DNA from 4 places in the Achromobacter sp. 1011811831 genome. Region 1 is predicted to be linked to each of the others. Evidence: predicted binding sites of a transcription regulator. Region 1 holds the regulator's gene; each other region holds the start of a gene.
The links. The regulator FNR, encoded in region 1, switches genes on or off when oxygen is low (the NO sensors DNR and NnrR bind a similar motif). The targets are predictions, from matches to a motif close to TTGATNNNNATCAA.
Positions count from the first base shown of each region.

Region 2: a site for FNR is predicted at 4,264-4,277, ahead of AC6LJ9_RS20165 (DASS family sodium-coupled anion symporter). Genes of this name have one in related genera too.
Region 3: a site for FNR is predicted at 4,393-4,406, ahead of AC6LJ9_RS17175 (universal stress protein). Genes of this name have one in related genera too.
Region 4: a site for FNR is predicted at 5,801-5,814, ahead of ccoN (cytochrome-c oxidase, cbb3-type subunit I). Genes of this name have one in related genera too.

Region 1 is NZ_JCBANG010000089.1:2,845-10,614, forward strand. It holds gene AC6LJ9_RS25230 (LysR substrate-binding domain-containing protein) at 1-261, opposite strand, end outside; gene AC6LJ9_RS25235 (zinc-dependent alcohol dehydrogenase family protein) at 404-1,423, shown strand; gene AC6LJ9_RS25240 (NUDIX domain-containing protein) at 1,540-2,130, shown strand; gene AC6LJ9_RS25245 (2Fe-2S iron-sulfur cluster-binding protein) at 2,147-2,482, shown strand; gene AC6LJ9_RS25250 (MFS transporter) at 2,569-3,870, opposite strand; gene AC6LJ9_RS25255 (hypothetical protein) at 4,039-5,193, opposite strand; gene fnr (fumarate/nitrate reduction transcriptional regulator Fnr) at 5,202-5,930, opposite strand; gene AC6LJ9_RS25265 (gamma-glutamylcyclotransferase family protein) at 6,027-6,500, opposite strand; gene clpB (ATP-dependent chaperone ClpB) at 6,640-7,770, shown strand, end outside.
Region 2 is NZ_JCBANG010000058.1:11,718-19,487, reverse strand. It holds gene AC6LJ9_RS20190 (peroxiredoxin family protein) at 17-511, shown strand; gene AC6LJ9_RS20185 (MetQ/NlpA family ABC transporter substrate-binding protein) at 597-1,388, opposite strand; gene argB (acetylglutamate kinase) at 1,701-2,603, shown strand; gene AC6LJ9_RS20175 (pyrimidine 5'-nucleotidase) at 2,737-3,483, shown strand; gene slmA (nucleoid occlusion factor SlmA) at 3,537-4,112, shown strand; gene AC6LJ9_RS20165 (DASS family sodium-coupled anion symporter) at 4,392-5,879, shown strand; gene AC6LJ9_RS20160 (Ldh family oxidoreductase) at 5,892-6,944, shown strand; gene rodA (rod shape-determining protein RodA) at 7,027-7,770, opposite strand, start outside.
Region 3 is NZ_JCBANG010000043.1:35,080-42,849, reverse strand. It holds gene AC6LJ9_RS17200 (acyl-CoA synthetase) at 1-163, shown strand, start outside; gene AC6LJ9_RS17195 (tripartite tricarboxylate transporter substrate binding protein) at 254-1,231, shown strand; gene AC6LJ9_RS17190 (MetQ/NlpA family ABC transporter substrate-binding protein) at 1,398-2,204, shown strand; gene AC6LJ9_RS17185 (LLM class flavin-dependent oxidoreductase) at 2,208-3,575, shown strand; gene AC6LJ9_RS17180 (GntR family transcriptional regulator) at 3,674-4,372, shown strand; gene AC6LJ9_RS17175 (universal stress protein) at 4,536-4,982, shown strand; gene AC6LJ9_RS17170 (MOSC domain-containing protein) at 4,979-6,874, opposite strand; gene AC6LJ9_RS17165 (cystathionine beta-lyase) at 6,875-7,770, opposite strand, start outside.
Region 4 is NZ_JCBANG010000017.1:39,419-47,188, forward strand. It holds gene bioD (dethiobiotin synthase) at 1-1,073, opposite strand, end outside; gene AC6LJ9_RS09330 (alpha/beta fold hydrolase) at 1,140-1,772, opposite strand; gene AC6LJ9_RS09335 (aminotransferase class I/II-fold pyridoxal phosphate-dependent enzyme) at 1,775-2,965, opposite strand; gene AC6LJ9_RS09340 (adenosylmethionine--8-amino-7-oxononanoate transaminase) at 3,122-4,390, shown strand; gene AC6LJ9_RS09345 (hypothetical protein) at 4,510-5,478, shown strand; gene ccoS (cbb3-type cytochrome oxidase assembly protein CcoS) at 5,475-5,636, shown strand; gene ccoN (cytochrome-c oxidase, cbb3-type subunit I) at 5,882-7,366, shown strand; gene ccoO (cytochrome-c oxidase, cbb3-type subunit II) at 7,377-7,770, shown strand, end outside.

The DNA.
Region 1 (7,770 bases):
CGCTTCGGCCGCCTGCAGCTCGGCCAGCGCGCGCACGCAGCGGTCGTAGTAGGCCTGGCCGTCGTCGGTCAGGCTTTGCTGGCGCGTGGTGCGGTGGAACAGACGCACGCCCAGCCGGGCCTCCAGCCGCGCGATGGACTTGCCGACGGCCGAGCGCGTCAGGCGCAGGCGCTCGGCCGCCAGCGCGAAGCTGCCGGCCTCGGCCGCCTGCACGAAGGCTTCGATGCCGTTGAGGCGGTCGTGGACGTTGCGGGTATTCATGGCAATTCTTGATTGGTTCTTTTCAGGAATCATTGAAAGGAAAAAAATGCGCCACTAGGGATGTTAATTCCCCTATATCTTAGCGGTACCGGGCGGCGCCAGCACGGCGCGCCTTCCATTACGTATCGCAAGGAATCTCATCATGCAGGCCTATCACGTCACCGGCGGCAAGGGCATCGAATCGCTCAAGCGCGTCACGCTGGAATCGAAAGCGCTCGGCCCGTACGAGGTGCGCGTGCGCGTCCGCGCCGTGTCCCTGAACTTTCGCGACCTGATGGTCGCCGACGGCAATTACCTGAAGGGCAGTGGCGCGCCCGTCATCCCCGCCTCCGACATGGCCGGCGTGGTCGCCGCCGTCGGCGAGCGCGTCACGCGTTTCCGCGTGGGCGACCGTGTCATGGGCGCCTTCATGCCGGACTGGATCGATGGCGAGCCCACGCCGGCCAAGACCGCGCTGGCGCCGGGTGCGGCCACGGATGGCGTGTTGGCCGAGGAAACCGTCTATGCCGAGCACGGGCTGGTCGCCACTCCGGCTGGCCTGTCGGACGAAGAGGCCGCGACCTTGCCCTGCGCGGCAGTGACCGCGTGGAACGCCCTGTTCGTCGGCGGCCGCGCGCAGGCGGGCCAGACGGCGCTGCTGCTGGGCACGGGCGGCGTGTCGATCTGGGGGTTGCAGCTGGCCAAGGCCGCCGGCCTGCGGGCCATCGTCACCTCGTCCAGCAACCGCAAGCTGGAGCAGGCGCGCGAACTCGGCGCGGATGTGCTGATCAACTATCGCGAAACGCCCGAATGGCAGGCCGAGGCGCTGCGCCAGACGGACGGCGAAGGGGCGCACGTCGTGGTGGAAGTGGGCGGGCAGGGCACGCTGGAACGCTCGGTGGCCGCCGTGCGCATGGGCGGCACGGTATCCATGATCGGCGGCGTCAGCGGCTTCGGCGCGACGCCGGTGGCGCCGCTGGCGCTGATCGGCGGCGCCAAGCGCCTGGAAGGCATCTTCGTGGGCAGCCGCAAGATGCTGGAGGACCTGGCCCGTTTCGTCTCGGTCGCCGGCATCAAGCCCGTGATCGACCGGGGCTTTGGCTTCGACGAGGCGCCGGCCGCCTTCGCGCACCTGGCGTCCGGCAGCCATTTCGGCAAGGTGGTGATCCGGGTCGCGCCGTAGGCGCGGGGCCGGGCGCGCGGCGTCGCGGGGCCGCCGCGGCGCGATGGTAAGCTCATGCACTCCTGCCGGGCGGACGGCGCAGGCCGCCGACCTCCCGGCCGCCATCCGCACGCGCCATGACGACCAAACCCGAATCCCATCTGCACGAAGAGCTGGTTTCCAGCGTGGCGGCCTATGACGGCCGCTTCCTGAAGATCCGCAACGACACCGTCCGCCTGCCCAACGGCAACACCTCCACGCGCGAATACGTGGTGCATCCGGGGGCGGTGGTGGTGATTCCCCTGCTCGACGACGGCCGGGTGCTGCTGGAGCGGCAGTTCCGCTACCCCATCGGCCGCGTGATGACCGAGTTTCCCGCCGGCAAGCTGGATCCGGGCGAGGACCCGCTGGCCTGCGGCAAGCGCGAGCTGCTGGAGGAAACCGGCTATACCGCCGCGCAATGGGCCCACGCCGGCGCGCTGCACCTGGCGATCGCCTATTCCACCGAGATCATCCACATCTTCTTCGCGCGCGGCCTGCGCGCCGGGCCGAGGCAGCTGGACCAGGACGAGTTCCTGGACGTGATCAGCGCCCAACCGTCCGAGCTGTACGAGGCCTGCGCCCGGGGCGAGGTGACCGACGCCAAGACCCTGACCTGCACGCTGTGGCTGCAGAACGTGCTGTCCGGCGCCTGGCAACTGGACTGGCGCGACGACGCGGCCGGCTGAGCCCGCGCTTTCCGCCATGCCCTCGCATCCCGTCCTGGTCCAGCCCTCGGGCCTGCGCTTCGATGCCGACGAGGACACGTCGCTGCTGCTGGCCGCGCAGGCCGCCGGCATCAAGCTGCCCAGCTCCTGCCGCAACGGCACCTGCCGCGCCTGCATGTGCCTGATGCTGGAGGGCGAGATCCGCTACCGCATCGAATGGCCGGGCCTGTCGCGCGACGAGAAGGAAGAGGGCTGGATCCTGCCCTGCGTGGCGCATGCCGTCACGGCGCTGGAGATCCAGTCCTTGCAGGCGGCGCCGCTGGAGCCGCCGGCGCCCGTGCCCGATAGGGCGCTGACCGGAGCGCGGCGCTAACCGGCGCATGCCGGCGTGTGGCGCAGGGCCCGTGCGGGCCCATTGCGGCGGGCCGCCCGCGTCAGGCCCGCTCGCGCCCGCTGTCGCTATTCATGTCGGTGCATGGCCGATTCGCGGCGCGTGTCGCGCATGGTCGCATACACCAGCAGCGACAGGAAGATCACGCCGGCCAGGTAGTAATAGAACCATTGCTCATGCCCCTGCTGCTTGAACCATAGGGCGATGGCGGGCGCCGTGCCGCCGAAGATCGACACGGTCACCGCATAGGGCACGGCCACGCCGGTGGCGCGGATGTTGGTCGGGAACAGCTCGGCCTTCACCACGGCGTTGATCGAGGTGTAGCCGGCCGTGAAGACCCAGGCGCCGCAGATCAGCAGGAAGGCGATGAAGGGCGAGCGCGTCTGCGCCAGCGTGTACAGGATGGGCACGGTCAGCAGCGCGCCCGCGACGCCGAAGAACACCAGCAAGGGCTTGCGCCCGATGCGGTCGGACAGCGCGCCATACAGCGGCTGCAGGATCAGCGCGAAGATCAGCGAGGCGGCGATCACATAGGTGGTGACGATGTCGGAAAAGCCCGCCGTCTGCCGGACGAAGGTCTGCATATAGGTGGTGAAGGTGTAGAAGGCCGCCGTGCCGCCCGCCGTCAGGCCCACCACGATGGCCACCTCGCGCGGGTACTTCAGCAGGCCGCGCAGCGAGCTGGTGCGCGGCTGGGTCTTGCTGGCGGCCTTGTAGGAGTCGGTCTCGGGCATGTCGCGCCGCATGAAGGCGGTCACGATGGCAAGCAGCGCGCCGATCACGAAGGGGATGCGCCAGCCCCAATCCACCAGCTGCTGGTGAGTCAGGAACACGTTCTGCAGCAGCAACAGCACCAGGATGGCGCTGAGCTGGCCGCCGATCAGCGTCACATACTGGAAGCTGGAATAGAAGCCGCGGTGCTCGGCGTCGGCGATCTCGGTCAGGTAGGTGGCGCTGGCGCCGTATTCCCCGCCCAGGCTCAGCCCCTCGATCACGCGCGCCAGCGCCAGCAGCGCCGGCGCCGCCAGGCCGATGGAGGCGTAGGTGGGCGTGAGGGCGATGATCAGCGAGCCCACGCACATCATGCCCACCGACACCATCAGCGACAGCCGCCGGCCGTGCCGGTCGGCGATATGCCCGAACAGCCAGCCGCCCAGCGGTCGCACGATGAAGCCGGCCGCGAACAGCGTGGCGGCGTTGAGCTGCTGGACGACGGGATCGTGCGAGGGGAAGAAGGCGGGGGCGAAGTACAGCGCGAAGGCGGTGTAGGCGTAGAAGTCGTACCACTCGACCAGGTTGCCCATGGAACCGACGAAAATGGCCTTGATGCGGCGCTTCGCGTCGGCGACATCCAGATGCGTGTGCGTCATGGCAGTCCTTGCTGCTTGCCGGAATGGGAAACGCCGGCGCGGCCGCAAGCGCGCCGCCGCCGGCATGTCCCTATATTGCTCCCGGCCGCGCGAAATTGCACGCGCCGCCGAGGCGGCATTCAGCTTGCTGTCATTTTGGGGGGCGCCCTGGACGACGCCGGGCGGGCGCTACTTGCCGCGCGGCTTGATCGGCTCGCAGGGCGCGGCCCTGTCCGTCCCGCGCGCGCCTTCGCCCAACAGGACCTGGGCGCCGCATTCCGAGCCGAACATGTTCTTGCCGTCGTGGCCCACGCCGCGCACTTCGTAGCCGGCGCGGTGCAGAGTGACCGGCTTGCTGCCGCGCGATGCGAGCAGGAACTCGTATTGCAGGTAGGCGGTGCCGCGCGCCAGCCGCGTGGAGCCCTGGGCCTCGGCGCCGCAGGTCTTGTCCAGCAGGCGGTGCTCGGGGTTGTTGTCGGCGCCGCCCAGCAGGTAGGTGACGTCGCGCGCCGCGTAGCGCACGAACAGCCGGGATTCCTCCTGGCCGCGGGCGTAGGCGGGCAGCTTGTCGGTGCCGTACTTGTACTGGTTGTAGGTGGGGCAGATGCCGCGCTCGTAGGGCGCGTAGCCCTTGCCGTCCGGGCGTGGCCGCTCGTTGGTCAGGTACAGGTAGGAAGAGGGGTTGGCGATCACGTAGCGCAGCGCCAGCCCGTCGCGGCGCAGCGGGCCGTCGACGTTGTTCAGCACGGCGTAGCGCTGCACCAGCTGCGCGCCGCCGGAATGGCCGGCCAGCACGATGCCGGCCAGCGCGGGCAGGCGCTGGCGGTCGTCCAGGCTGCGCAGCAGGTCGTCCAGGACCTGGAACGAGCTGACCGGCGCCGGCCGGCCGGCGGCCTGCACGCTGTCCTCGCCTTCTTCCCAGCTGGCCTTGCGCCAGGCGGCCATGCCGGCGAAGCCGGAATCGATGGAACCGGAAAAACGCGGCGCCAGCACCAGCGTGTCGCGCGCGCGCTCCGGATTGCGTTCCAGCAGGTCGGCCACGTATTCGTAATAGCGGTCGGCGTCGCGCTTGACGCCGTGGATCACCACCACCACCTGCTTGATGTCGGCCAGTTCGCCCTTGCCCAGCGGGCGGTTGGCGTAGACCGGGATCTTGTAGCGATGGCCCGGCTTGCCCAGCTCGACGGTCTGCCAGCGCGCCGGCTTGGCCGGCTTGGGCGCGGGCGCGGCTTCGTCGTAGTCGTAGGGATCGGGCAGGGGCGTCTGCGCGGCGGCTGCGAGCGGGGCCGCCAACGCCGCCAGCATCAGGCTGGCGGCCGGCAGGAAGGCGCGCGCGCGGCGCATGGGCGGCTTCAGCAGCTTTCTTGGCCCAGCAGCTGCTTGAGCGCAGGCTGGTCGAGGATGCGGACTTCGCGCTGGTTGATGCGGATCAGTCCGTCGCGGGCGAAGCGCGAGAACAGCCGGCTCACCGTTTCCAGCGTCAGGCCCAGGTAGTTGCCGATTTCCTCGCGGCTCATGCGCAGCACGAACTCGGTGGACGAATAGCCCAGCGAGGCATAGCGCTGCGACAGGTTCAACAGGAACGCCGCCAGGCGCTGTTCGGAACGCATCGAGCCCAGCGAGGCCAGCATCTGGTGCGAACGCGTGATCTCGCGGCTCATCAGACGGCGGAACTGCTGCTGCAGCGAGGGCAGGTGGGCGGAGACGCGGTCGACTTCATTCAGGCGAATGACACAGACTTCGGAGTCTTCCAGCGCGATGGCGGCCGACACGTGCTTGCCGTCGAGCATGCCGTCCATGCCGACGATCTCGCCGGGCAGATGGAAACCGGTGATCTGGATCTGGCCAGTCGCGTCTTCGAGCTGCGTCTTCAGGCTGCCGAAGCGCACGCCATAGACCGCATCAAGGGGGTGATCCAGCGAGTACAGCGTCTTGCCCTTTTCAAGGCGCACGCGTTCCTTCACCAGTTCGTCCAGCTTTTCTACTTCGGCGGCTGCCATGCCCACAGGCACGCACACGTGTCCCAGCATACACGTGGAGCAATGGGCGGCATCAGGGGCAACGGGGACCCGTTTTTGCATAGTGACCTCTATAGCGCCCGTCGAGCGGCGGGTAGCCGGTGCGGGCAGGAAGCTTGATGACAATTGCTATTGTAGTCCGTTGTTACTACGGGTGTCTTACCTGCGCGCGGCGTCCTTGGACATGAACGTCGCGCAAGCGTTCCCGGCGCGTCGGTGAAGGATCCAGTCCGTGACCTGGTCGACGGCCGCGATGTCGCTGGCGGCGCCCCGCAAGGCGGGATCGATCGGGTAGTACTGGCAGGACAGCTCCGCGCCGTCCGGGCCGGGCTGTGCGAGGCGCGCCAGCACGTCGCGGCGCAGGAAGCAGCCGGGCCGGCCGGGATGGTAGTCCTCGATTTCGTCCATCAAGTGGATATGGGCCGGCTCGACCTGATAGATATCTCCTAGGACGCGACGCCCGTCAGCCACGGGAATCAGGCCGGGCCAGGCGCCGAAGTCGACCAGCCGGCCCGGCACGCTGGCCGCGCCGACCCGCCGTACCGCCGGCAGGCCGCGGTCGGAGGCGGTGCGCTCCAGGTCGTTGATCTCGCCCGCGCGTAGCGTGCCGTAGACAAAAACGTATATGCTCATGATTCCTCAGGTTGCCGCACGTCGATAGAGTCCGCAAGGCCGTCAGGGTCTTGAAATTCCCTGCTCCGGCCACATATTCAGGTCATCGAGCCAGCCGGCGATGCATCGGTCAGGCTCCTCAACAAGCCAAACGACCACTATGCGATTCGACAAACTTACCACCAAGTTCCAACAGGCATTGGCGGACGCCCAGAGCCTGGCCGCCCGCAACGATCATCCCTACATAGAGCCCATACATGTGCTGTCTGCGCTGCTGTCCGATGCCGACAGCGGGGCCGGCAGCCTGCTGGCGCGCGCCGGCGTCGCCGTGAACCGGCTGCAGCCGGCCATCGAGCAGGCGCTCAAGTCCCTGCCGCAGGTGCAGGGCGACGACAACGTCCAGGTCGGCCGCGAGCTGCAGGGCGTGCTGACGCGCACCGACAAGGAAGCCGCGCGCCGCGGCGACACCTACATCGCCAGCGAGCTGTTCCTGCTGGCGCTGGCCGACGACAAGGGCCCGGCCGGCCGCATCCTGCAAGAGGCCGGCCTGCAGAAGAAGGCGCTGGAAGCCGCCATCGACGCCGTGCGCGGCGGCGAGTCGGTGTCCGCCGCCGAGGGCGAGTCCAATCGCGAGGCCCTGTCCAAGTACACGATGGACCTGACCGAGCGCGCCCGCCAGGGCAAGCTCGATCCGGTGATCGGCCGCGACGACGAGATCCGCCGCACCATCCAGATCCTGCAGCGCCGCACCAAGAACAACCCCGTGCTGATCGGCGAACCCGGCGTCGGCAAGACCGCCATCGTCGAAGGCCTGGCGCAGCGCATCGTCAACGACGAAGTGCCCGAGACGCTGCGCGGCAAGCGCGTGCTGTCGCTGGACCTGGCCGCGCTGCTGGCCGGCGCCAAGTTCCGCGGCGAATTCGAAGAGCGCCTGAAGGCCGTGCTGAAGGAACTGGCGCAGGACGATGGCAGCAACATCGTCTTCATCGACGAGCTGCACACCATGGTCGGCGCCGGCAAGGCCGAGGGCGCGATGGACGCCGGCAACATGCTCAAGCCCGCGCTGGCGCGCGGCGAGCTGCATTGCATCGGCGCGACCACGCTGGACGAATACCGCAAGTACATCGAGAAGGACGCCGCGCTGGAGCGCCGCTTCCAGAAGGTGCTGGTCGACGAGCCCGACGTGGAATCCACCATCGCCATCCTGCGCGGCCTGCAGGAGCGCTACGAGATCCACCACGGCGTCGAGATCACCGATCCGGCCATCGTGGCCGCGGCCGAGCTGTCGCAC
Region 2 (7,770 bases), on a different contig from region 1:
TCTACGCGGCCCAGCGATGAAAAAAGCCCTTCTAGCCCTGACCCTCCTGGTGGCCGCCGGCATCGGCGGCTGGTTCCTGCTGCGCCCGGCGCAGACCGCGCCGGACGTGCAATTCACCACGCTGGAGGGCAAGTCCTTCTCCATGCAGGACCTGCGCGGCAAGGTCGTGCTGGTGAAGTTCTGGGCGACCAGCTGCGTCACCTGCGTCAAGCAGATGCCGGAAACCATCTCGGCCTACAACGAGTACGCGGCCAAGGGCTACGAAGCCATCGCGGTCGCGATGAACTACGACCCGCCCAACTTCGTGCTGAACTTCGCCGAGACCCGCAAGCTGCCCTTCCCGGTGGCGCTGGACACCAAGGGCGACATCGCCCGCGCCTTCGGCGACATCCGCCTGACGCCCACGGCCTTCCTGATCGACAAGCAGGGCCGCATCATCAAGCGCTACCTGGGCGAATACGACGTGGCCGAATTCCACGCCACCGTGGAAAAGGCGCTGGCCGCGGGTTGAACCGCATTCGATTCCGGTCCCGCCCAAAGAAAAACCGCTCTGAGAAGAGCGGTTTTCTTTTGCCCGGCTGGAAAGCCCGCCCGGCTTAGAACGCCGGCACCACGGCACCCTTGTACTTTTCCTGGATGAACTTCTTCACCTCGGGCGTGTGCAGCGCGTTGACCAGCTTCTTGATGGCCGGCGCGTCCTTGTTGTCGGCGCGGGTCACCAGCACGTTGGCATAGGGCGAGTCGGAGCCTTCGATGAACAGCGCGTCCTTGGTCGGAACCAGGCCGGCTTCCAGCGCGTAGTTGGTGTTGATCAGCGCCAGGTCCACGTCGTCCAGCGAACGCGGCAGCATCGCGGCTTCCAGTTCGCGGAACTTCAGCTTCTTGGGGTTCTCGACCACGTCGGCGGCGGTCGCCAGGATGTTGGACGGATCCTTCAGCTTGACCAGGCCCTGCTTCTGCAGCAGCACCAGGGCGCGGCCGCCGTTGGACGGATCGTTCGGGATGGCGATCGTGGCGCCGTCCTTGAGTTCGGAGATGCTCTTGATCTTCTTGGAGTAGCCGCCGAAGGGCTCGACGTGCACCAGGGCCACCGGCACCAGCGTGGCCTTGCGGTCCTTGTTGAACGACTCCAGGTAAGGCTTGTGCTGGAAGAAGTTGGCGTCGAGCTGCTTGTCGTTCAGTTGCAGGTTGGGCTGCACGTAGTCGCTGAACACCTTGATGTCCAGTTCCACGCCTTCCTTGGCCAGCTGCGGCTTCACCACTTCCAGGATTTCGGCATGCGGCACCTGGGTCGCGCCCACCACGATTTTTTCAGCATGGGCGGCGCCTGCGGCCGCCAGGAAGAAAGCCGAGGCCGCCAGGGCCGACCGGACGAAGTTCAAACGCATGTATTGCCTCTTTTATAGGTAGGAAATCGGGGGCTGATGCCCGGCCGGTTGGGGTTCCGCCCTCTCGTGGAGCGCGGCGCCGTTGTGAAAACGCCCCCAATTTACCTGAATGCCGGTTATTTGTCGGGCATATGAACATGGGTTTTGGATATAAGCCGGCAGCGGGTACTACAATCCGTCGTATGCTTGCGCTGGCGCGGTTCCTGTGCCTTATCGCGCAGGCATTTTCATGCCGCCGCCTCCCAGGAAGCGAAGGCTTTCCCCTCTCATGACCCACGCTTTTTCAATCATCTATTTACCGACTTAGCTGCCATGACCGACACCCCCGACCCTGCTGCCGTCTCGTCTCCCGCCGTCAAAGCCGCCGTGCTGTCCGAGGCCTTGCCGTACATTCGACGATTTCACGGCAAGACCATCGTGGTGAAGTACGGCGGCAACGCCATGACGGAAGAGCGGTTGCAGCGCAGCTTCGCGCACGACGTGGTGCTGCTCAAGCTGGTCGGCCTGAACCCCGTGGTGGTCCACGGCGGCGGTCCGCAGATCGATGACGCGCTGCGTCGCATCGGCAAGCAGGGCACCTTCATCCAGGGCATGCGCGTCACCGACGCCGAGACCATGGAAGTCGTCGAATGGGTGCTGGGCGGCCAGGTCCAGCAGGACATCGTCATGATGATCAACGAAGTCGGCGGCAAGGCCGTGGGCCTGACCGGCAAGGACGGCGGACTGATCCAGGCCCAGAAGAAGCTGATGGCCAACAAGGACAACCCCGCCGAGCCCATCGACATCGGCTTCGTCGGCGACATCACGCTGGTCGAGCCGGCCGTGGTCAAGGCGCTGCAGGACGACCAGTTCATCCCGGTCATCTCGCCCATCGGCTATGGCGAGGATGGCACCGCCTACAACATCAACGCCGACGTGGTCGCCGGCAAGATGGCCGAAGTGCTGGGCGCCGAAAAGCTGTTGATGCTGACCAACACCCCGGGCGTGCTGGACAAGGCGGGCAAGCTGCTGCGCAGCCTGTCGGCCCAGACCATCGACGAGCTGTTCGCCGACGGCACCATCTCGGGCGGCATGCTGCCCAAGATCTCGTCGGCGCTGGACGCCGCCAAGAACGGCGTGAACTCGGTCCACATCGTCGACGGCCGCGTGCCGCACTGCCTGCTGCTGGAAATCCTCACGGACCAAGGCGTCGGCACCATGATCAGCTCGCATTGATGCCCACCCCCGAAGCGCTGCGCGCTTCCCCCTCAAGGGGGCGCTGCTGCGGACCGGCAAAGCCGGCTCCGCGCAGCCCCTGTCGGGGCCGTGTAGCCTCAACTTGGACGGTGCGTAGCGCCATGGGCCACTGATGCGAAGCCTGCGCCAATTGCAGCGGCCCGCGGTGCGCGTGCGGCGGTCCCGCAGGACCGCCGCGCACGACGACGGACTGTTGTGGCTGTTCGACCTGGACAACACGCTGCACGACACGTCGCACGCGATCTTCCCGCGCATCGACCACGGCATGACCATGGCCGTGGCCGAGACACTCGGCGTGGACATCGACACGGCCAACCACCTGCGCCGCAAGTACTGGAAGCGCTACGGCGCCACCATGATCGGCCTGGTGCGCCACCATGGCGTGGACCCGCACGAGTTCCTGCACCGCAGCCACGACTTCGACGTGAACCCGCTGGTGCGCGCCGAGAAGGCGCTGGCCTACAAGCTGCGCCAGCTGCCCGGACGCAAGGTGCTGCTGACCAACGCGCCGCTCGAGTACGCGCGCGCGGTGCTGCGCCGACTGGGCATCCTGCGCCAGTTCGACAGCCTCTGGGCCATCGAGCACATGCGCCTGCATGGCGAGTTCCGCCCCAAGCCATCGCCGGCCCTGCTGCGCTACGTGCTGGCGCGCGAGGGCGCATCACCCCGCCGCACCGTGCTGGTCGAGGACACGCTGGCCAACCTGCGCGGCGCGCGCCGCGCCGGCCTGCGCACGGTCCACGTCTATCATCCCGGCACGCCGTTCGGACGCGGCCGCTCGCAACGGCCGTCCTACGTCGACTTGCGGGTAAACTCGGTCAGTGATTTGCTGTTGCGCCGACGTCCCCTGCGAGGATAGCGGCGGGTCTTACCCCCCACCCTTCCGTCAGCCTGCGTGGACCAGACACTTTCATGGCGAGCAAACCCGGCGAACGCAAGACCCAGATACTGCAGACCCTGGCCGAAATGCTGGAGCAGCCGCACGCCTCCCGCATCACCACGGCCGCGCTGGCCGCGCGCCTGTCGGTATCCGAGGCCGCGCTGTACCGCCACTTCGCCAGCAAGGCGCAGATGTTCGAAGGGCTGATCGAATTCATCGAGACCAGCATCTTCACGCTGGTCAACCAGATCGCCGCCGCCGAGCCGCTGGGCGTGACCCAGGCGCGCCAGACCGTGGCCATGCTGCTCACCTTCTCCGAACGCAACAAGGGCATGACCCGCGTGCTGACCGGCGACGCGCTGGTCACCGAGGACAACCGGCTGCAGGAACGCATCAACCACATCAACGACCGCATCGAGGCCTCGCTGCGACAGTCGCTGCGCACCGCCGTGACCGACGGCGGCCTGCCGCCCGAGGCCAACATCAGCGCCCATGCCAGCCTGCTGACGCACCTGGTGCTGGGTCGCTGGCTGCGCTATGCGCAAAGCGGCTGGCGCGTCGCGCCCACGCTGCACCTGGACGAACAGCTGCGCCTGGCGCTGGGCTGAGCGTCCGCGAAACACCCTTCTGGTTGACGCTCACGGCCGCCGCGCGCGCCTTGCCGCGCATGCGCGCAGCTCCTTGCCGGGCTTGCGATTTTTCAGGGCCGACGAGCATAATGCCGCGGGTGGGTTCCCACAAGCGCGATATCCAAGTGGCTTGACCCACATCAATACGGGTTTTCCTGAATGCCGTCACGATCATACTGTAGCGTCGACATGCCGAATTGATTCATCCCGTGCTCGCGGGGCGGCGTGTCGTCAGTTTGACCTCAACCGGAGATGGATATGACCGCGCCAGCCGCCGTCCCTGCCCCACAAAACAAAACCAAGATCCCCATCGGACTCATCGCCGGCTTTGTCGCGCTGATCGCAGTGCTGCTGATGCCCCTGCCGGCGGACCTGCCGGTTGCCGGCCATCGCATGCTGGCCATCCTGGCCTTCGCCGTGGTCGTGTGGATCACCGAAGCCGTGTCGTACGAAGCCAGCGCCATCATGATCACGACGCTGATGGCCTTCCTGCTCGGCACTGCGCCGACCATCAAGGATCCGCAGGTGCTGTACGGCACCTCCGCCGCCATCAGCATGGCGCTGACAGGCTTCGCCAACTCGGCGCTGGCGCTGGTGACCGGCGCGCTGTTCATCGCCGCCGCCATGACCTTCACCGGACTGGACCGGCGCATCGCGCTGGTCACGCTGTCCAAGGTCGGCACCAGCACGCGCCGCATCCTGATCGGCGCGATCGCCGTGACCATCGTGCTGAGCCTGGTCGTGCCCAGCGCCACGGCGCGCAGCGCCGCGGTGGTGCCCATCATGATGGGCGTGATCGCGGCCTTCGGCGTGGACAAGCGCTCGAACATCGCCGCCGGCATCATGATCATCGTGGCGCAGGCCACCAGCATCTGGAACGTCGGCATCCAGACCGCCGCCGCGCAGAACCTGCTGACGGTCGGCTTCATGGAAAAGATGCTGGGCCAGCGCGTGGCCTGGTCCGACTGGCTGATCGCGGGCGCCCCCTGGTCGCTGATCATGTCGGCCGTGCTGGTCGTCGTGGTGCTCAAGATGCTGCCGCCGGAAAGCAACAGCATCGCCGGCGGCAAGGAAGCCGTCGAGAAGTCGCTGCGTGATCTCGGTCCCATGACCGGCGCGCAGAAGCGCCTGATGGCCGTGTCCGTGCTGCTGCTGCTGTTCTGGGCCACCGAAGGCAAGCTGCACAAGTTCGACACCACCTCCACCACCTACTTCGGCCTGGTGCTGCTGATGCTGCCGCGCTTCGGCGTGATGACCTGGAAAGACGTGCAATCGCGCATACCGTGGGGCACCGTGATCGTGTTCGGCGTCGGCATCAGCCTGGGCACCGCGCTGCTCACCACGCAGGCCGGCCAATGGCTGGGCAACCAGGTGGTCGCGCACACCGGCCTGGACCACCTCGGACCGCTGGCGATCTTCGCCATCCTGTCGGCCTTCCTGATCATCATCCACCTGGGTTTCGCCAGCGCCACCGCGCTGACCTCGGCCATGCTGCCCATCCTGATCTCGGTGCTGGCCACGCTGCCGGGCGAGTTCAGCCGCCTGGGCATGACCATGCTGCTGGGCTTCGTGGTCAGCTATGGCTTCATCCTGCCCATCAACGCGCCGCAGAACATGGTGTGCCTGGGTACGGAAACGTTCAACGCCCGCCAGTTCGCCAAGGTCGGCATCGTCATCACCATCGTCGGCTACCTGCTGATGCTGCTGTTCGGCATGACCTACTGGCGCTGGCTGGGCTGGCTGTAAGGAGAAGCGCGCATGAAAATCTCGCTTGAACAGGCACGGGAATACGGGCGGCGCGTGCTGGCCGCCCAGGGCGTGCCGGAAGACATCGCGCGCGACGTGGCCGATCACCTGGTGGAGTCCGACCGCGTCGGCTACACCAGCCACGGCCTGTCCATCCTCACCAACTACCGCCGCGTGCTGGCCGACGGGCTGGCGCAGGCCGACGGCCGGCCCGAGCTGGTCAACGACCGTGGCGCCATGCTGGCCTATGACGGCCACAACGGCCTGGGCCAGCACGTGGGCAAGGTGGTCATCGAAAAGGCCATCGAGCGCACGCAGCAGCATGGCCAGTGCATCCTGACGCTGCGCCGCAGCCACCACCTGGGCCGCATGGGCCACTACGGGGAAATGGTGGCGGCGCAGGGGCTGATCCTGCTGGCCTTCACCAACGTGATCAACCGCGCGCCCACCGTGGCGCCGTTCGGCGGCGCACAGGCCTGCATGACCACCAATCCGCTGTGCTTCGCCGGGCCGCTGCCTGGCGGGCGGCCGCCCTTCATCGTGGACATGGCCACCAGCTCCATCGCCGTCAACAAGGCGCGCGTGCTGGCCGCCAAGGGCGAACAGGCGCCGCCGGGATCGCTGATCGACGCCCAGGGCAACCCCACCACCGATCCGAACGCGCTGTTCGCCGATCCACCGGGCGCGCTGCTGCCCTTCGGCGGCCACAAGGGCTACGCCATGGGCCTGGTGGCCGAGCTGCTGGCCGGCGTGCTGTCCGGCGGCGGCACCATCCAGCCCGAGCACCCGCGCAACGGCGTGGCCACCAACAACATGTTCGCCATCCTGCTGAACCCGCAGGTCGACTTCAACACCGACTGGCGCTCGCTGGAAGTCGGCGCCTTCATCGACTACCTGCAAGCCTGCCCGCCGCAACCTGGCGTGGACCGGGTGCAGTATCCCGGCGAATACGAAGCCGCCAACCGCGCGCTGAACGCGGATTCGCTGACCTTCGATGCGCGTATCTGGGACGGCATGAAGCAGCTGGCGACGGATCTGGGCGTGGCGGACGCTCTGCCGGCGTAGCGGCTCCGCCTGCCGGACGGCCCATGCCAAAAGCCCCCTCACGGGGGCTTTTTGTCGAGTTCGCTTGCCGGGACTCGCGCCGCTAGGACTTCACCGACCGATACCGGCTGATGCTCATCATGATGCCGAACGCGATGCCCATGGTGAACAGCGCCGTCCCGCCATAGCTCATGAAGGGCAGCGGCACGCCCACCACGGGCAGGATGCCCGTGACCATGCCCACGTTCACGAACACGTAGATGAACAGCATCATGGTCATCGCCCCCGCCAGCAATCGTCCGAACTGCGACGAGGCGCGCGAGGCGATGGTCAGCCCGCGCGCCATCAGCAGCGCGTACAGCACCAGGATGGCGATGCCGCCGTACAGGCCGAATTCCTCGGCGTAGACGGCGAAGATGAAGTCAGTGGTGCGCTCGGGGATGAAATCCAGGTGGGTCTGCGTGCCCTTCATGTAGCCCTTGCCGTACACGCCGCCCGAGCCCACCGCGATCATGGACTGGATGGTGTGGAAGCCCTTGCCCAGCGGATCGGAGCTGGGATTGAGCAGCGTGCAGACGCGGTGCTTCTGGTAGTCGTGCAGCACCACCCAGCTCACGTCCGGCTCGCACAGCTGGTCTTCGTAGTAGATCAGGGTGCCGATGCCGATGATGCCGGCCAGCAAGGCCGGGATCAGCAGCTTGAACGACAGGCCGGCGAAGTAGATCACGAAGAAGCCCGCGCCGAACACCAGCAGCGCCGTGCCCAGGTCGGGCTGCAGCACGATCAGGCCGAACGGCGCGGCCAGCATGGCGGCCGCGGCCAGGAAGTCGCGGATGCGCACCGCGCC
Region 3 (7,770 bases), on a different contig from region 1:
GCGCGAGAGCGGCCTGCCCGAGGACAGCCCCTGCCTGCGCGTGCTGGCCGACGCGCAGCCCCAGGTCGCGGTGCAGGCCCTGCCGGACGCGCCCGCCACCTTGCGCGCACGGCTGCGCGAGATGCTGGCGCGGCTGCCCGTGGCCGTGCCGTTGCTTGAATGAACACGGAAAAAGACTAGCGCGCACAGACGCGCAGCCCGCCAGGACGCGGCCCGGGAGCCGCGCCCGCACATCCCCCAAGGAGACCCCGCCATGCCCAAGCAGTCCCTGCGCCGCGCCCTGCTCGGCGCCGCCCTGTACGCGCTCGCCGCCGCCCTGCCGGCCGCCGCGCAAAGCGCCTTTCCCGCAAAGCCAATCACGCTGATCGTGCCCTTTCCGGCCGGCGGCTCCACCGACCGCCATCTGCGCATCGTGGCGCAGGATGCGTCCAAGTACCTGGGCCAGCCCGTCATCGTGGAAAACCGGCCGGGCGCCGGCGGCACGCTAGGGCCGGCCAACATGGCCAAGACCGCCAAGCCGGACGGCTACACCATTTCGCTGTACACCCTGGCCATGCTGCGCATGCCCTACATGCACAAGACCAACTGGGACCCGATCAACGATTTCACCTTCATCATCGGCCTGTCGGGCTATACCTTCGGCTTCACCGTGCGCGCCGATTCGCCGTACAGGACCTTCAACGACTACATCGAGGCCGCGCGCAAGGCGCCTGGCAGCATCGACTACGGCTCGACCGGCGCAGGCTCGTCGCCGCACCTGCTGATGGAGGAAGTGGCGCGCAACGCCGGCGTCCAGCTCAACCACGTGCCGTTCAAGGGCAATGCCGACATGCAGCAGGCGCTATTGGGCGGACACGTGATGGCGCAGAGCGACGCCACCGGCTGGGACCAGTTCGTCGACGCCGGCAAGATGCGCCTGCTGATCACTTTCGGCGAACAGCGCACCACGCGCTGGCCCGACGTGCCCACGGCGCAGGAGCTGGGCTACAGGGTCGTGTCGACCTCGCCCTATGGGCTGGCCGGTCCGAAGGGCATGGACCCGGCCGTGGTGCGAACCCTGCACGATGCCTTCAAGCGCGCGCTGTACGACCCGGCCAGCCTGGACGTGATGCAGCAGCTGAACCAGCAGCCCGCCTATCGCGACAGCCAGGACTACCGCGAATGGGCGCGCGCGACCTACGCCAGGGAGAAGAGCCTGATCGAAGCGCTGGGCCTGATGGCCAAGGACTGAAGCGCCCGCGCCCTGCCCTGATTAGTTCCGGATTCCCGGTTTAAGCAAATGAGAATTCCTTGTTTGTTCGGCCTGTCCGCGCCGTACCACAATGCACGCCTTTTCCGCCGCCGCGCCGCCTGGCGCGGCGCGGCAACCGCAGTGATGGAGCAGCAACGTGGCAGGCATGAAAGGAATGATTCGGGCGGGCATGGCGGCATTGGCGGCCGTCGCCCTGTTAGGCGGCGCGGCGCGCGCCGAGAAGCCACTGACGCTGGGCGTGTCGGTGGGCCTGGGCAATGTGGCGATGGAAATCGCGGTGCGCGAGGCGCGGGCCCAGGGGTTGGACGTCAAGCTGGTGGAGTTCTCCGATTACATCAGCCAGAACGAGGGCGTGAACGACGGCTCGCTGGACGCGAACTACTACCAGCACCTGCCCTACCTGGAAAGCATGATCGCCGCCAAGGGCTACAAGCTGGTGCCCATCGCTCTGGGCTACACGTCGCGGATGGCGATCTATTCCAAGAAGCACCGCGCGCTGGCCGAGCTGCCCGAGGGCGCCGCCGTCGCCTACCCCAATGATCCGGTCAACACCGGCCACGCCCTGCTGATCCTGCAGGAAGCCGGCCTCATCACGCTCAAGCCGGACGTGGGCACCAAGGCCACGCTGCGCGACGTCACGGCCAATCCGCGCAAGCTGCGCTTTCGCGAGCTGGAAGGCAGCATCGTGGCGCGCGCGCTGGACGACGTGGACGCGGCCGTCATCTACCCTGGCTTCGTCGCGGTGGCCGGCGTCAAGCCGGAATCGGCGCTCTACGCCGAAAAGGACAGCTCGCTGTACGCCATCCGCTGGGTCACGCGGCCGGACAACGCCCAGGATCCGCGCCTGCTGAAGTTCATCGCCATCTATCAGGGCTCGGAGGAAGTGCGCGCCACGCTGCGCCGCCTGTACCACGACCTGATCGCCTTCCCCTGGCTGGAACAGGCGGGCTGAGATATGGGCAAGCAGATCAGGCTCAATGCCTTCGACATGAACACCGTCGGGCACATCGCCCACGGCTACTGGGCGCATCCGCGCGACCAGTCGCGCAACTACCGCGACCTGGACTACTGGGTCGAGCTCGCCGGCATCCTGGAGCGCGGCAAGTTCGACGGCCTGTTCCTGGCCGACACGCTGGGCATGGTGGACGGGCTGGAAAGCGATCCCGGCATCACGTTGCGCGAAGCGGTGCAGGCGCCGATGAACGATCCGCTGCTGCTGGTGCCGGCGATGGCGCACGCCACCCGCCACCTGGGCTTTGGCGTCACCGCCAATCTGAGCCACGCCTATCCCTATGTGTTCGCGCGCAGCATGTCCACGCTGGACCATCTGACGCGCGGACGCATCGGCTGGAACATCGTCACCGGCCACCAGGCCAGCGCCGCGCGCGCCCTGGGCCAGGAACTGGCCGCGCACGACGACCGCTACGCCATCGCCGACGATTTCATGGAAGCCGTGTACAAGCTGTGGGAAGGCAGCTGGGACGACGACGCGGTGCGCGTGGACCGCGAACGGCGCATCTTCGCCGACCCCGCCGGGATCCGCGTGCAGCGGCACGCGGGGCCGTACTACCGCTATGAGGGCGTGCACCTGTCCGAGCCCTCGCCGCAGCGCACGCCGGTGCTGTACCAGGCCGGCGCCTCCAGCCGGGGCCAGCGCTTCGCCGCCGCGCATGCCGAATGCGTGTTCCTGACCGGCGCGCAGCCGGCGGTGCGCGACATCGTCGCCGCGCTGCGCAAGCAGGCCCAGGACGCCGGCCGCCGGCGCGAGGACATCCAGGTCTACGCCATGGCCAGCGTCATCGTCGGCGAAACCGACGCCCAGGCCTGGGAAAAGCATGCCGAATACGCGCGCTACGCCAATCCCATGGCGGCCCTGGCGCACTACGGCAGCCAGGTCCATATCGATTTCTCGCGCTACGGCCTGGACGAGCCGATCCAGGCCCAGGCCACCCAGGGCATCCAGACCCTGCTGGACTCGATCACCACGCGCAGCGCGCAGACCTGGACCGTGCGCAAGCTGCTGGCGCAGATGCAGAACGGCTACCGGCTGCCCCCCATCGTGGGCAGTCCGCAGACCGTCGCCGACGCGCTGGCGGGCTGGATGCGCGAGACCGACATCGACGGTTTCAACCTTACCCGGCTGGTCGCGCATGAAAGCCTGCGCGACTTCGTCGAGCTAGTGGTGCCCGAGCTGCAATCGCGCGGCCTCTACAAGGAAGACTACGCGCCCGGCACGCTGCGCGAGAAACTGTTCGGCGCGGGCGGCGCGCGGCTGCCGGCCTCGCATCCGGCCGCCGGCCACCGGCCCGGCGGCGGCGCCTGAACCCGGGCGAGCGGGACATGCGGACGCCGGCCGGAGGCGCGGAGTTTGATAGACTGGCGGCCCCAAGCCCGCACCCGCCGGCCCGCGTGCCGCCGCCCATGACCCAGGACGCAAGCCCAGCCCCCAGCCCGGACCCCAGCGCCGACGATATCGCCAAGGACGTGTCCGCCGCCATCGTCGCGCACCGTCTGCCGCCCGGCACCCGCCTGCGCGAGGAAGCGCTGGGCCGGGCCTACCAGGTCAGCCGCACCAAGATCCGCGCCGCGCTGCTGATGCTGTCCAAGGACAAGCTGATCGATATCGTGCCGGACAAGGGCGCCTTCGTCAGCAAGCCCAGCGCCGACGAGGCGCGCGAGGTCTATGCCGTGCGCCGCATCCTGGAAACCGCGCTGGCGCGCGAGTTCACGGCCCGCGCCCGCCCGGCCGACTTCCGCCGCATCGAGGCCCACCTGGCCCAGGAGCGCCAGGCGCTGGAGAGTGGCGACGCGCAGGCGCGCAACCGCCTGCTGGGCGACTTCCACCTGCTGCTCGCCGAGATCGTCGGCAACCAGGTGCTCACCGACATGCTGCGCGAGCTGCTGGCGCGCAGCGCCGTCATCACCGCGCTGTACCAGAGCACGCACGACGCCGGCTGTTCCTCGCGCGAGCACCGTGCCTTCATCCAGGCTGCGCGCAAGGGCGACGCCGACGCCGCCAGCGCCCTGATGGACGAACACCTGCGCCATGTGCTGGACGCCCTGGATTTCCAGGCCGGCGCGCAAGGCAACGCCGACCTGGTCACCGCGCTGTTGCGCTGACGCGCCGTCCCCTCGTCCGCTTGATCCAGCGCAAGGCGCGGCGCCGGCAAGCCGATACAGTGTTACATGCAGCCGGCGTCCGCCGGATGCCGCGTCAGGCGCCCCGCGCGGGCGGCCAGCGCCGCGCGCCCGCAACAACCACACGCATGCCGGGAGACGCCATATGTACAAACACATCCTGATCCCCACCGACGGTTCGGCCCTGTCCAATGAGGCGCTGGTCCGCAGCCTGCAACTGGCCAAGACCTTCGGCGCCGCCGTCACGATCCTGACGGTCGAAGAACCCTTCCATGTGTTCTCGATGGGCTCGGCCCAGCTGGCCGCCAGCCTGAACGACTACCAGGACCAGATCCGCTCCCAGGCCGAACGGCTGCTGAACGAGGCCGCCGCCCAGGCGCGCGAGCTGGGCCTGTCCTGCGAGACCTTGCGGGTTTCGCACGAAGACCCGTACCAGGCCATCATCGACGCCTCCGCCAAGCGCGGCTGCGACCTGATCGCCATGGCCTCGCACGGCCGTCGCGGCATGGCCGCCGTGGTGCTGGGCAGCCAGACCCAGAAGGTGCTGACGCACTCGACCACGCCGGTGCTGGTGTATCGCAAGCAGTCCTAGGGACCGATCGCCACATCCGAGACCGGCACCGCGCAACAGGTCAGCACCTCGCGCGGGCCCAGCGGAAACGGCGGGTCCAGCAGATGGGCCACCTGCCCGGCGCGCAGGGTCTGGCGGCAGGCGCCACACACGCCGGCGCGGCAGTTCGCCGGCGGGTTCAGGCCCTGCGCCTCGGCCAGCTCCAGCAACGTGCCATCCTGCCGGCGCCACGTAGCCCGCACGTCCGTGCCGTCGAAACAGACCGACAAGGGGCCGTCCACCGGCGCGGGCCGGCGCGCCTGCTGCGTCGCCGAAGGCGAGGCGAACACCTCGCCATGGACGGCGTCCGGCGATACGCCCGCGTCCAGCGCCCAGCGGCGCACATCGGCCATGAAGCCGGTCGGCCCGCAGACATAGACCTGCGCATCGGCGGACAAGCCCGCGAATGCGTCGGCGCCCGGCCTGCCTGCCTCGGCCCGCAACGCGGGCCGAGCGCCATCCCCCCGACTCAGGAACAGTCGCGCGCGCGCTTCGGGCAGCGCGTCGACGAGCTCGCGAACCTCGTTCCACAGCGCCAGCGATTGCGCGTCGCGCGCCACGTGCAGGACCCGCACCGGCCGGCCCCGATCCTCCCTCGCCGCCAGCGCCCGCAGCATGGCCACGGCCGGCGTGATGCCGATGCCGGCGGTCGCCAGCACCAGCGGACGCATGTCGGACGGTCCCAGATGAAAGCCGCCGTGGGGGCCTGAAATCAGCAGCTGCGCGCCTTCCCGCAGTCCGGCATGGAGCTGGCGCGACACGGCGTCGCGCTCCCTCTCGTTCTTGATGCTCAGGCGCAGCAGCCCGTCCTCGACCGCCGAGATGGTGTAGGAACGCCAGTACGGCCGCGCGTCCGGCGCCGGCAGGCCGACGCGCAGATGCTGGCCCGGCAAGGGCGCCGGGCGCAGGCGCGCCAGCGGGTCGCGCAGCCAGAAGCTGTCCACCTCGGCGCTTTCGCGCACGCGCCCGACCACCTGCGCATAGCGCGGCCACTGCGCCGGCGGCGGCGCCAGCGGATGCGCGGCATCGGCCGGTGGCGCCGCCAGCGCCGGGCCGGCCGTATCCGCCAGCGTGATGGCGTCGCCCGCATGCACCCGGCCCGCGCGCAGCACGCGCGCATAGACGCCGCAATAGATATGGCCCTCGCCGCCCGCCAGCAGCGCGGGCAGGTTCAGGTCGGCGCGCGCGCTGGTCGGATCGATCGAGGTCGCCTTGCAACGCTCGATGGGCCGCAGGATCTCCAGCTCGACCTCGGCGCCGATGCGCACGCGCCGTCCGAGCCAGGCGAATTCGCGCCAGGCCGGCAGGCCGTCCAGATACAGGTTGCCGCGAAAGCGCAGCGGGTCCAGCTCCTTGCCGGCCTTGCGCGACAACGCGCGCACGGTCTCCTGGTTGATGAGTGACAGCGGCGCGTCGTCGAAGTCCCACCAGCCCAGGCCGCCCTGGCGACGCGCGAAGCGCGGGACGTCGAGCGCGCCGCGCGGGAACCAGGAGGCAATGGTCCGGTTGGCGGCGTCCCAGGTCGCGGGCGCGGCCACGTCGATGACGGCGTGCTCGCCTCCCGGCGACGCCAACGTCAGGCGCGCGCCGTCGCCCTGCTCTTCCAGGCTCAGGCGATAGGCCGGCAATCCTTCGTTGCGGGTCATGCGCACGAAGCCCTGGCACGGCGCCCAGCCCTCGCCCGGGATCACGGCATGGCCGTTGGCGATGCCCAGGCAACGGTCCAGCGCGATGCCCCGGCCGGGCTGCAAGGCCGCCTCGGCCAGCGACTGCCCGCTGAAACCCTTGACCGGATAGCGGTACAGCGCGGCCAGCACGGGCGCGGCGGCTTGCGGCGGCAACGGGCCGCCGTCCATCGGATCATGGCTCATCATTCAGCGCGCCGGCTCCATCGCCGTCAGCGCCTGCGCCAGATCGGCCTTCAGGTCCGCGCACTCTTCCAATCCCACGTTCAGGCGCACCAGCCGGCCCGCGTAGTCGCGGCCGGGCCGTTCCAGCGCGGGATAGACCAACGCCAGGCTGGTCACCCCGCCCCAGCTCATGCCGATCTTGAACAGCCGCAGCGCGTCCACGAAGGCCTCGATCTGGCGCGCGCTGTGGCGATCGTCGAACAGCACCGAGAACACGCTGGCCGAGCCGCTGAAATCGCGCTTCCAGGTCTCGTGCCCGGGGCAGGACGGCAGCGCCGGATGCAGCACCGTGGCGATGCCGGGCTGGCCGGCAAGCCAGCGGGCGATCTCCAGCGCCGAGGCCTCCAGCCGCTCCAGCCTCAGGCCCAGCGTCTGCAGGCCGCGCAACGCCAGGCTGCAATCGTCCGGCGAGACCGCCAGCCCCAGTTGCTTGAAGGTGTCGCCGACGCGATCCTTGTACGCCGCCTCGCGCACCGACACCGAGCCCAGCAGCAGGTCGCTATGGCCGCCCACGTATTTGGTCAGGGCCTGGATGCTGATGTCCACGCCATGCGCGAAGGCGTCGAACAGCACGCCGGCGGCATAGGTGTTGTCCAGCGCCACCGGTACGCCGCGCGCGTGCGCCGCCTCGCAGATGGCCGGCACGTCCTGGACTTCCATCGTCACCGAGCCGGGGCTTTCGGTCCAGACCAGCGCGGTGTTCGGACGAATGAGCGCGGCGATGCCGGCGCCGATGAGCGGATCGTAGGCCTCGACCTCGATGCCCAGGCGCTTGAGCATGCTGGCGGCCATTTCCTTGTTGGGACCGTAGGCGCTGTGCGGCACCAGCGCGTGCGAGCCCGCGCCGCACAAGGCCAGGT
Region 4 (7,770 bases), on a different contig from region 1:
GGCGCGTCGGTGTCCGGCGGCACGATGGTGGTGGCGTCCAGCTCGGCGTCTTCCAGCGGCGCGGCCGCCCAGGGCGACAGCGGCGCCTGCAGCACGTAGGCCGGCAGGTGCAGGCGCTCGGGCGGCAGCTGCGCCAGCCCGGCCACCGTGTCGGTGTCGCCGGGTTCTTCGGCCACGCCGGTCTGCACCGGTTTCCAGTAATCGGCGTTCCAGGCGCGCGCCAGGATGGCGGAGACCAGGGTCTTGCCGATGCCGGTGTCAGTGCCGGTCACGAAGACGCCGGCGGGGCAGGAGTCGGTTTTTTTCCACATGCCATAGGCCAGGTGATAGGTCACGCTGGCTCCTTGTTCGTCGAATTTCGCCAGCACGCGGCGCAGCGCCGCCGCGCCCAGCGGCTTGTGGCCGGGCGTGGCGGCGGTGGCGCCGATGCCTTTCAGGTCCTGCAGGAAATGCAGGCCGTCACGATGCTGTTGTACCAGCCGTTCGGCGCGCACGGCACCGATCAGATTGCCCATGGCCGGACGGATGGCGCCGGACGGCGGATAGGCCGGGGTGCCGGCATCCAGGCCGGCGCTGCCGTGGGCGGCGCGCCATTCGGCGAAGGTGTCCTCGGCCAGCGTGGCGATGGCCAGATGGCCGCCCGGCGCCAGCAGCGCGGCCAGCCGGCCCAGCCCGGCGTTCAGGTCGCCGAACCACTGCACCGCCAGGCTGGAGCAGATGAGGTCGTAGCCGCCGGGCAGCGCGTCGGGATGTTCCCCGTCCAGCGCCGCGTAGCGCACGCTGCCTTGTGGCGCTGGAGCGAGCCGCGCGATCTCCAGCATGGCCGGGGATATGTCGGTGAGCGTCCAGTCGGCCGGTCCCAGGCGGCGCGCCAGCTCGCGCGTCAGCAGTCCGGTGCCGCAGCCGATCTCCAGGATGCGCGGGCGCGGCGGCAGGTCCAGCCGGGCGATATCTTCGGCCAGGCGCCGCGCGGCGGCGCGCTGGGCCGGGGCATGCGCCTCGTAGCGGCCGGCGGCGCGGCCGAAGCGCGCGCCGATGGCGGCGTTGCGTGCGTAGCGGTTCGCGTCAGTCATGCGTGGCCGCCCGGCGTCGATAGGCTGTCGAAAGCGGGGCCGCGCGCAGTATTGCCAAGGCGGGCGTCATGTCTGCAGGAACTCGCGGATGCGTTCGGCGCACCATTGTGGGTCGGACTGCGGCAGCAGATGTCCGCCCTGCTCGTGCCAGCGCAAGGTGACGCCGGGCAGCGCCGCGCGGGTCATGGCCGGCGGCACGACCGGATCCTCGGCGCCGGCCAGCGCCAGCGTCGGCATGGGCAGCGCCGCCAGCTCGGCGCGCCGGTCCTCGTCGCGTAGCGCCAGCAGGCCGAGTTCCAGCGCGGCCATGTCGGGCGCGCCGGATGGCGTGTCGTCGCCGCAGCGCGCGCGGAAATCGCGCAGCACCGCCTGGGGGTGGGCGGCCAGCTGGCGCAGCATGCGGTCGAGCAGGCGCGGCGCCACGCCTTCGGGAAAGTCCGGGCCGGCGCCGAAGCGCGCGAAGCCGTTGATGCAGACCAGGCCGGCGCAGCCGGGCGGTGGCTGGCGCAACAGGCGTAGCGCGCCCAGCGAATGGCCGATGGCGATCACCGGGCCGGAGACTTCCGGCAGGCGGGGGGCGCCGAAATAGCCGGCGTCGTCGGCCACCTGGGGCCAGTCGGACAAGGCCGCGCGCAGCGGCGCCCAGAATGACGCGTCATAGGCCCAGCCGTGCGCGAACCAGAGCGTGGCTTGCGGCATGGTCAGGCCAGCTCGGCCGTCAGGCCGTCGATCAGGCGGGCGAGATCGTCCTCGCCATGGGCGGCGCTGAGCGCGATCCGCAGCCGGCTGGTGCCGGCGGGCACCGTGGGCGGGCGGATGGCCACGGCCAGCAGGCCGCGCCGTTCCAGCCCGGCGGCCAGCGCCAGCGCGCGGGCTTCGTCGCCGACGATGGCGGGCACGATCTGGGTCGAGGAACCGCCCGTGTCCACGCCCAGTCCGGCCAGCGCGGCGCGCAGCGTTTGCGCGCTGTCGGCCAGCCGCGAGCGTTCGGCGTCCAGATGCGGCAGCAGGTCCAGCGCCGCGTCCATCGCGCCCAGAACGGCCGGCGGCAGCGCGGTGGTGTAGATGAAGCCCGAGCAGGCGTTGACCAGGTAGTCGCACAGCGCCCGCGAGCCGGCCACATAGGCGCCGAAGCCGCCCAGCGCCTTGCTGAAGGTGCCCATGATCAGGTCCACCCGGCCCGGCGCCAGGCTGGACAGGCCGGCGCCCTGGGCGCCCAGCACGCCGGTGGCGTGCGCCTCGTCCAGGTAGAGGAAGGCTTGGTGGCGTTCGGCGATCTCGCCCAGCCGGGCCACGTCGGTCCGGTCGCCGTCCATGCTGAACACGCTTTCGGTGACGATGAAGCGCACCGGCGGCTTGCCGCCGGGGCCGGGCTCGGCGCGGGCCGACAGCAGGCTTTCCAGGTGGTCCAGGTCGTTGTGGCGGTAGCGGATCTGCTTCACGCTGGCGGCCTGGCAGCCGTGGTGCAGGCTGGCGTGGTTGAGCTTGTCGGCATAGAGCTGGACCTCGCCCTGGCCGGCGGCGGCGCGCAGCAACGCGGGCAGCACGGCGGCGTTGGCCTGCCAGCCCGAGGCCAGCAGCAGGGCGGCCTCGGCGCCCTTGAGCCGGGCCAGCTTGGCCTCGACCTGTTCGTGCAGGTCCAGGTTGCCGCAGACCAGCCGCGAGGCCTGGGCGCCGGCGCCGCGCAGCGCGGTCCATTCGCGCGCCCGCTCGACCAGCAGCGGGTGGCGCGCCAGTCCCAGGTAGTCGTTGCTGGAGAAGTTCAGCATGGGCGCGCCGTTCAGGACGATGCGGCCGGCGGGGGCGGCGGCGGCGGTGCGCAGGCGGCGGCGCACGCGGCGCGTCTCGGCGAGCGCGAGCTCAGAGGAAAAAAGGGAATCCAGCTTCGACATCGGCAAATCCGGGGGGGCGGCCGGGCGCGGCGGGGCGGCCAGGCCGTAGAATGCGGGCCATTGTAGTGGAGGCGCCGCCGTCCGCCCGGCGCCCCGGGCAGACGGCCCACCGGGAGTTTCCTGGCCCGGGCCTCCGGTTTTGCAGGAGCTCTATATATGCACACGCCCGACTGGGTGGCCCAGGGCCAGCCCCACATCTGGCTGCCCTATGCCCAGATGAAGACCGCCACGCCGCCGCTGCCCGTGGTGCGCAGCCATGGCAGCCGGCTGGAACTGGCTGACGGGCGCAGCCTGATCGACGGGGTGGCGTCCTGGTGGACCGCCTGCCACGGTTACAACCATCCCCACATCGCCCAGGCCGTGCGCGCCCAGCTCGACGCCATGCCGCACGTGATGTTCGGCGGCCTGACCCACGAGCCGGCGCTGACGCTGGCGCGGCGGCTGGCGGCGCTGCTGGGGCCGGGCCTGGACCGGGTCTTCTATACGGATTCCGGCTCGGTGGCGGTGGAAGTGGCCATGAAGATGGCGCTGCAATACTGGCTCAACCAGGGCGAGCGCGGCCGCGGCCGCTTCCTGGCGTTCAAGGGCGGCTACCACGGCGACACCTTCGGCACCATGGCGGTCTGCGATCCGGAGGAGGGCATGCACAGCCTGTTCCGGGGCATGCTGGCCGAGCACGACATCGTCGCCCTGCCACGCGACGAGGCCGGCGAGGCCGAGCTGGATGCCTTCCTGGCGCGCCGTGGCCCGCAGCTGGCGGGGATCCTGGTCGAGCCGCTGGTGCAGGGCGCCGGCGGCATGCTGATGCACGATCCCGAGGTGCTGCGCCGCCTGCGCCGGCTGGCCGACCGCCACGGCCTGCTGCTGATTTACGACGAGATCTTCACCGGCTTCGGCCGCACCGGCACGATGTTCGCCTTTGAACAGGCCGGCGCGCGCCCCGACATCATCACGCTGTCCAAGGCGCTGACCGGCGGCACGCTGCCGCTGGCCGCCACGGTCGCCAGCAGCCGGGTGTTCGACGCCTTCTGGTCCGACGAGCCGTCGCACGCGCTGATGCATGGTCCCACCTTCATGGGTAACGCGCTGGCCTGCGCCGCCGCCAATGCCTCGCTGGACCTGTTCGAGCGCGAGCCGAGGCTGGATCAGGCGCGGACGATCAGCGCCGCGCTGGAGCAAGGGCTGGCGCCGTGCCGCGAGCTGCCCTGGGTGCGCGACGTGCGCGTGCTGGGCGCGATCGGCGCGGTGGAACTGGACGGCATCGCCGACCGCGAAGCGCTCAAGCGGCGGCTGGTCGAGGCCGGCGTCTGGGTGCGGCCGTTCGGCAACGTGGTTTATCTGACCCCGGCGCTGACCATCGCGGCGGACGAGCTGGCCGTCCTGACGGGCGCCGTGTCGGACGTGCTGCGCCGCCAGCGGCCCTGACCCGGCGGCCGAATCGCCGGCGCGCCGGTCGCCAGTCCTGACCCGGCCGGCGGCAAATCCGGTCCGGCGGCTTGATCCATGTCAAGACGCCGACGCCGGCGGCTGGCTAAGATCGGCGCATGCGAGCCAAATCGATCTTCGCCGTCCCCGTCGGCCTGTCCGACGCCGACCGCCAGCAGCGCCGGCACGCGCTGGTGCGCCTGTCGCTGGCCTGGCTGGCCATGATGCAGGTGATGATGTTCGCCTGGCCCGGCTACCTGCGCCACGACGGCATCCCCACGGATGCCCTGGAGACGCTGGACTGGGCCATCGTGCTGATGAACTGGGCCAGCTTCGCGCTGACCGTGCCCGTGGTGCTGTACTCGGCCTGGCCGATCTGGCGTCACGCCGGCGACAACCTGCGCCATGGCCGCGCCGGCATGGACGTGCCGGTGGCCCTGGGCATCGTGGCCGCCTTCATTCCCTCGGTGCACGCGACCTACACCGGATACGGCGAGGTGTATTTCGATTCGGTGACCATGTTCGTGGCCTTCCTGCTGACCGCCCGCTACCTGGAACTGTGCGCGCGCCAGTCCTTTGGCGGCTCGGCCGGCGGCCTGCGCCATTCCCGCGTCGAGGCGCGCCGCCTGAGCCTGGGCGCCAGCGCCGACCGGCTGGCCTCGCGCTTCGTGATGATCCAGGTGATCCTGGCGCTGGCCGCCGCCGCGGCCTGGGCCTATGTCGATCCGGCCCACAGCATCCCGGTGATGGTGGCGCTGCTGGTCATGAGCTGTCCCTGTGCGATGTCGATGGCCGTGCCGACGGCCATGGCCTCGGCGCACGCCGCGCTGGCGGCGCATCCGTCCATGCCCGACGCGGCCTTGCAGGCGCTGCTGGACGAGGCGGGCCGCAAGGCGCGCCAGAACTTGTATGGCTCGCTTGTATGGCACCTGCTGATGACGCCGCTGGCGCTGGTCGGCTGGGTCACGCCCTGGCTGGCGGCCATCACCATGCTGCTGTCCTCGCTGGCGGTGGCCTGGAACTCCTGGCGGCTGTCGCGCCGTGACTGGTCCGGCGCGCTGGCCGCCGGCGCGCCGGAATCCGCATGACCATCCTCTACCTGCTGCTGCCCCTGTCGCTGCTGTTCGTGCTGGCGATCGGCGTGTCGCTGTGGTGGGCCGTATTCAACGGCCAGTACGACGACACCGACAGCGCCGGCACGGCGATCCTGCGCGATGACGACAGCGGGCCGGCCAGCCGGGGCTAGGCCGCCGCGCGAGGCCTGGGGCGCCGGGGATTCCGCGCCGGAAAATCACCGAAAGGCCGGACAGTGCTTCGCCACTGATCCGGCTGATATGGCTGATACGGTCGAAAACCGCTGCTTCTGACCCGTTGCCCGCGCGCCGCGTTCCCCATTTCTCGAGTAGGGACTTGATCCACATCAACGCGGGTTTACCCCGGCCCCCCCATCATTGAAGCCTGGAACTGTTTGTTTCTTTTAGGGGAAGGGTGATGAACGATTGCGCCGCAATCGCAAGCAAGGCCGACACCTTCAACTACAAGATCGTGAGGCAATTCGCGCTCATGACGGTAGTGTGGGCAATCGTCGGCATGGCTGTGGGCGTACTGCTCGCCGCGCAGCTGATTTGGCCTCAGTTGAACTTCGACACCGCCTGGCTGACCTATGGCCGGCTGCGTCCGCTGCACACCAACGCGGTGATTTTCGCGTTCGGCGGCAGCGCGCTGTTCACCACGTCGTACTACGTGGTCCAGCGCACCTGTCAGACCCGCCTGTTTTGCGGCCCGCTGGCCGCGTTCACCTTCTGGGGCTGGCAGATCGTCATCGTCGCCGCCGCGATCACCCTGCCGCTGGGCTACACCAGCAGCAAGGAATACGCGGAACTCGAATGGCCCATCGACATCCTGATCACGCTGGTCTGGGTGGCCTACGCCATCGTGTTCTTCGGCACCATCATCAAGCGCCGCTCCAAGCACATCTACGTGGCCAACTGGTTCTTCGGCTCGTACATCCTGACCATCGCCCTGCTGCACATCTTCAACAACATCGAAGTGCCGGTGTCGTTGTGGAAGTCGTACTCGGCCTACGCCGGGGTGCAGGACGCCATGGTGCAGTGGTGGTACGGCCATAACGCCGTGGGCTTCTTCCTGACCACCAGCTTCCTGGGCATGATGTACTACTTCGTGCCCAAGCAGGCCGGCCGTCCGATCTACTCGTACCGCCTGTCCATCGTCCACTTCTGGGCGCTGGCCTTCACGTACATGTGGGCGGGCCCGCACCATCTGCTGTACACCTCGCTGCCGGACTGGACCCAGTCGCTGGGCATGACCTTCTCGCTGATCCTGCTGGCGCCTTCGTGGGGCGGCATGATCAACGGCATCATGACGCTGCAGGGCGCCTGGTACAAGCTGCGCACCGACCCGATCCTGAAGTTCATGGTCACGGCGCTGTCGTTCTACGGCATGTCGACCTTCGAAGGCTCGATGATGTCGATCCGCACGGTCAACGCGCTGTCCCACTACACGGACTGGACCATCGGCCACGTGCACTCCGGCGCGCTGGGCTGGGTCGCCATGATCTCGTTCGGCTCGCTGTACTACCTGATCCCGCGCCTCTATGGCCGCGAGAAGATGCACAGCGTCAAGGCCATCGAACTGCACTTCTGGATCGCGACCATCGGCGTGGTGCTGTACATCGCCGCCATGTGGATCGCCGGCGTGCAGCAGGGCCTGATGTGGCGCGACACCGCTCCCGACGGCACCCTGGTCTACAGCTTCGTCGAGGAACTGAAGACGCGCGTTCCGTACTACCTGATCCGTCTGCTGGGCGGCACGCTGTTCCTGTCGGGCGTGTTCGTGATGGCGTGGAACGTCTGGATGACGGTGCGCGGCGCGACCGCGGTCAACCCCGCCATTCCCCAGGACGATCCGCAAGCCGCGCGCACGCCGGTCACCGCCGCCGCTCCGGCTACCGTTTGACGAGGACATCATGGCCAACAAGCAACACGGCTTCTTTTCCCACCAGACGCTCGAGAAGAACATCGGCTGGATGATCATCGCCAGCATCCTGGTGGTGTCCTTCGCCGGCCTGGTGCAGATCATCCCGCTGTTCTTCCAGCACAGCACCACGCAGGCGGCCGAGGGCGTCGAGCCCTACAGCCCTCTGCGCCTGATGGGCCGCGACGTCTACATCCGCGAAGGCTGCGTCGGCTGCCATTCCCAGCAGGTGCGCCTGCTGGCGGCCGAAGTGCAGCGCTACGGTTCGTACTCGCTGGCCTCGGAATCGGTGTTCGACCATCCGTTCCTGTGGGGTTCCAAGCGCACGGGTCCCGACCTGGCGCGCCTGGGCGAGCGCTATTCCGACGAGTGGCACCGCATCCACC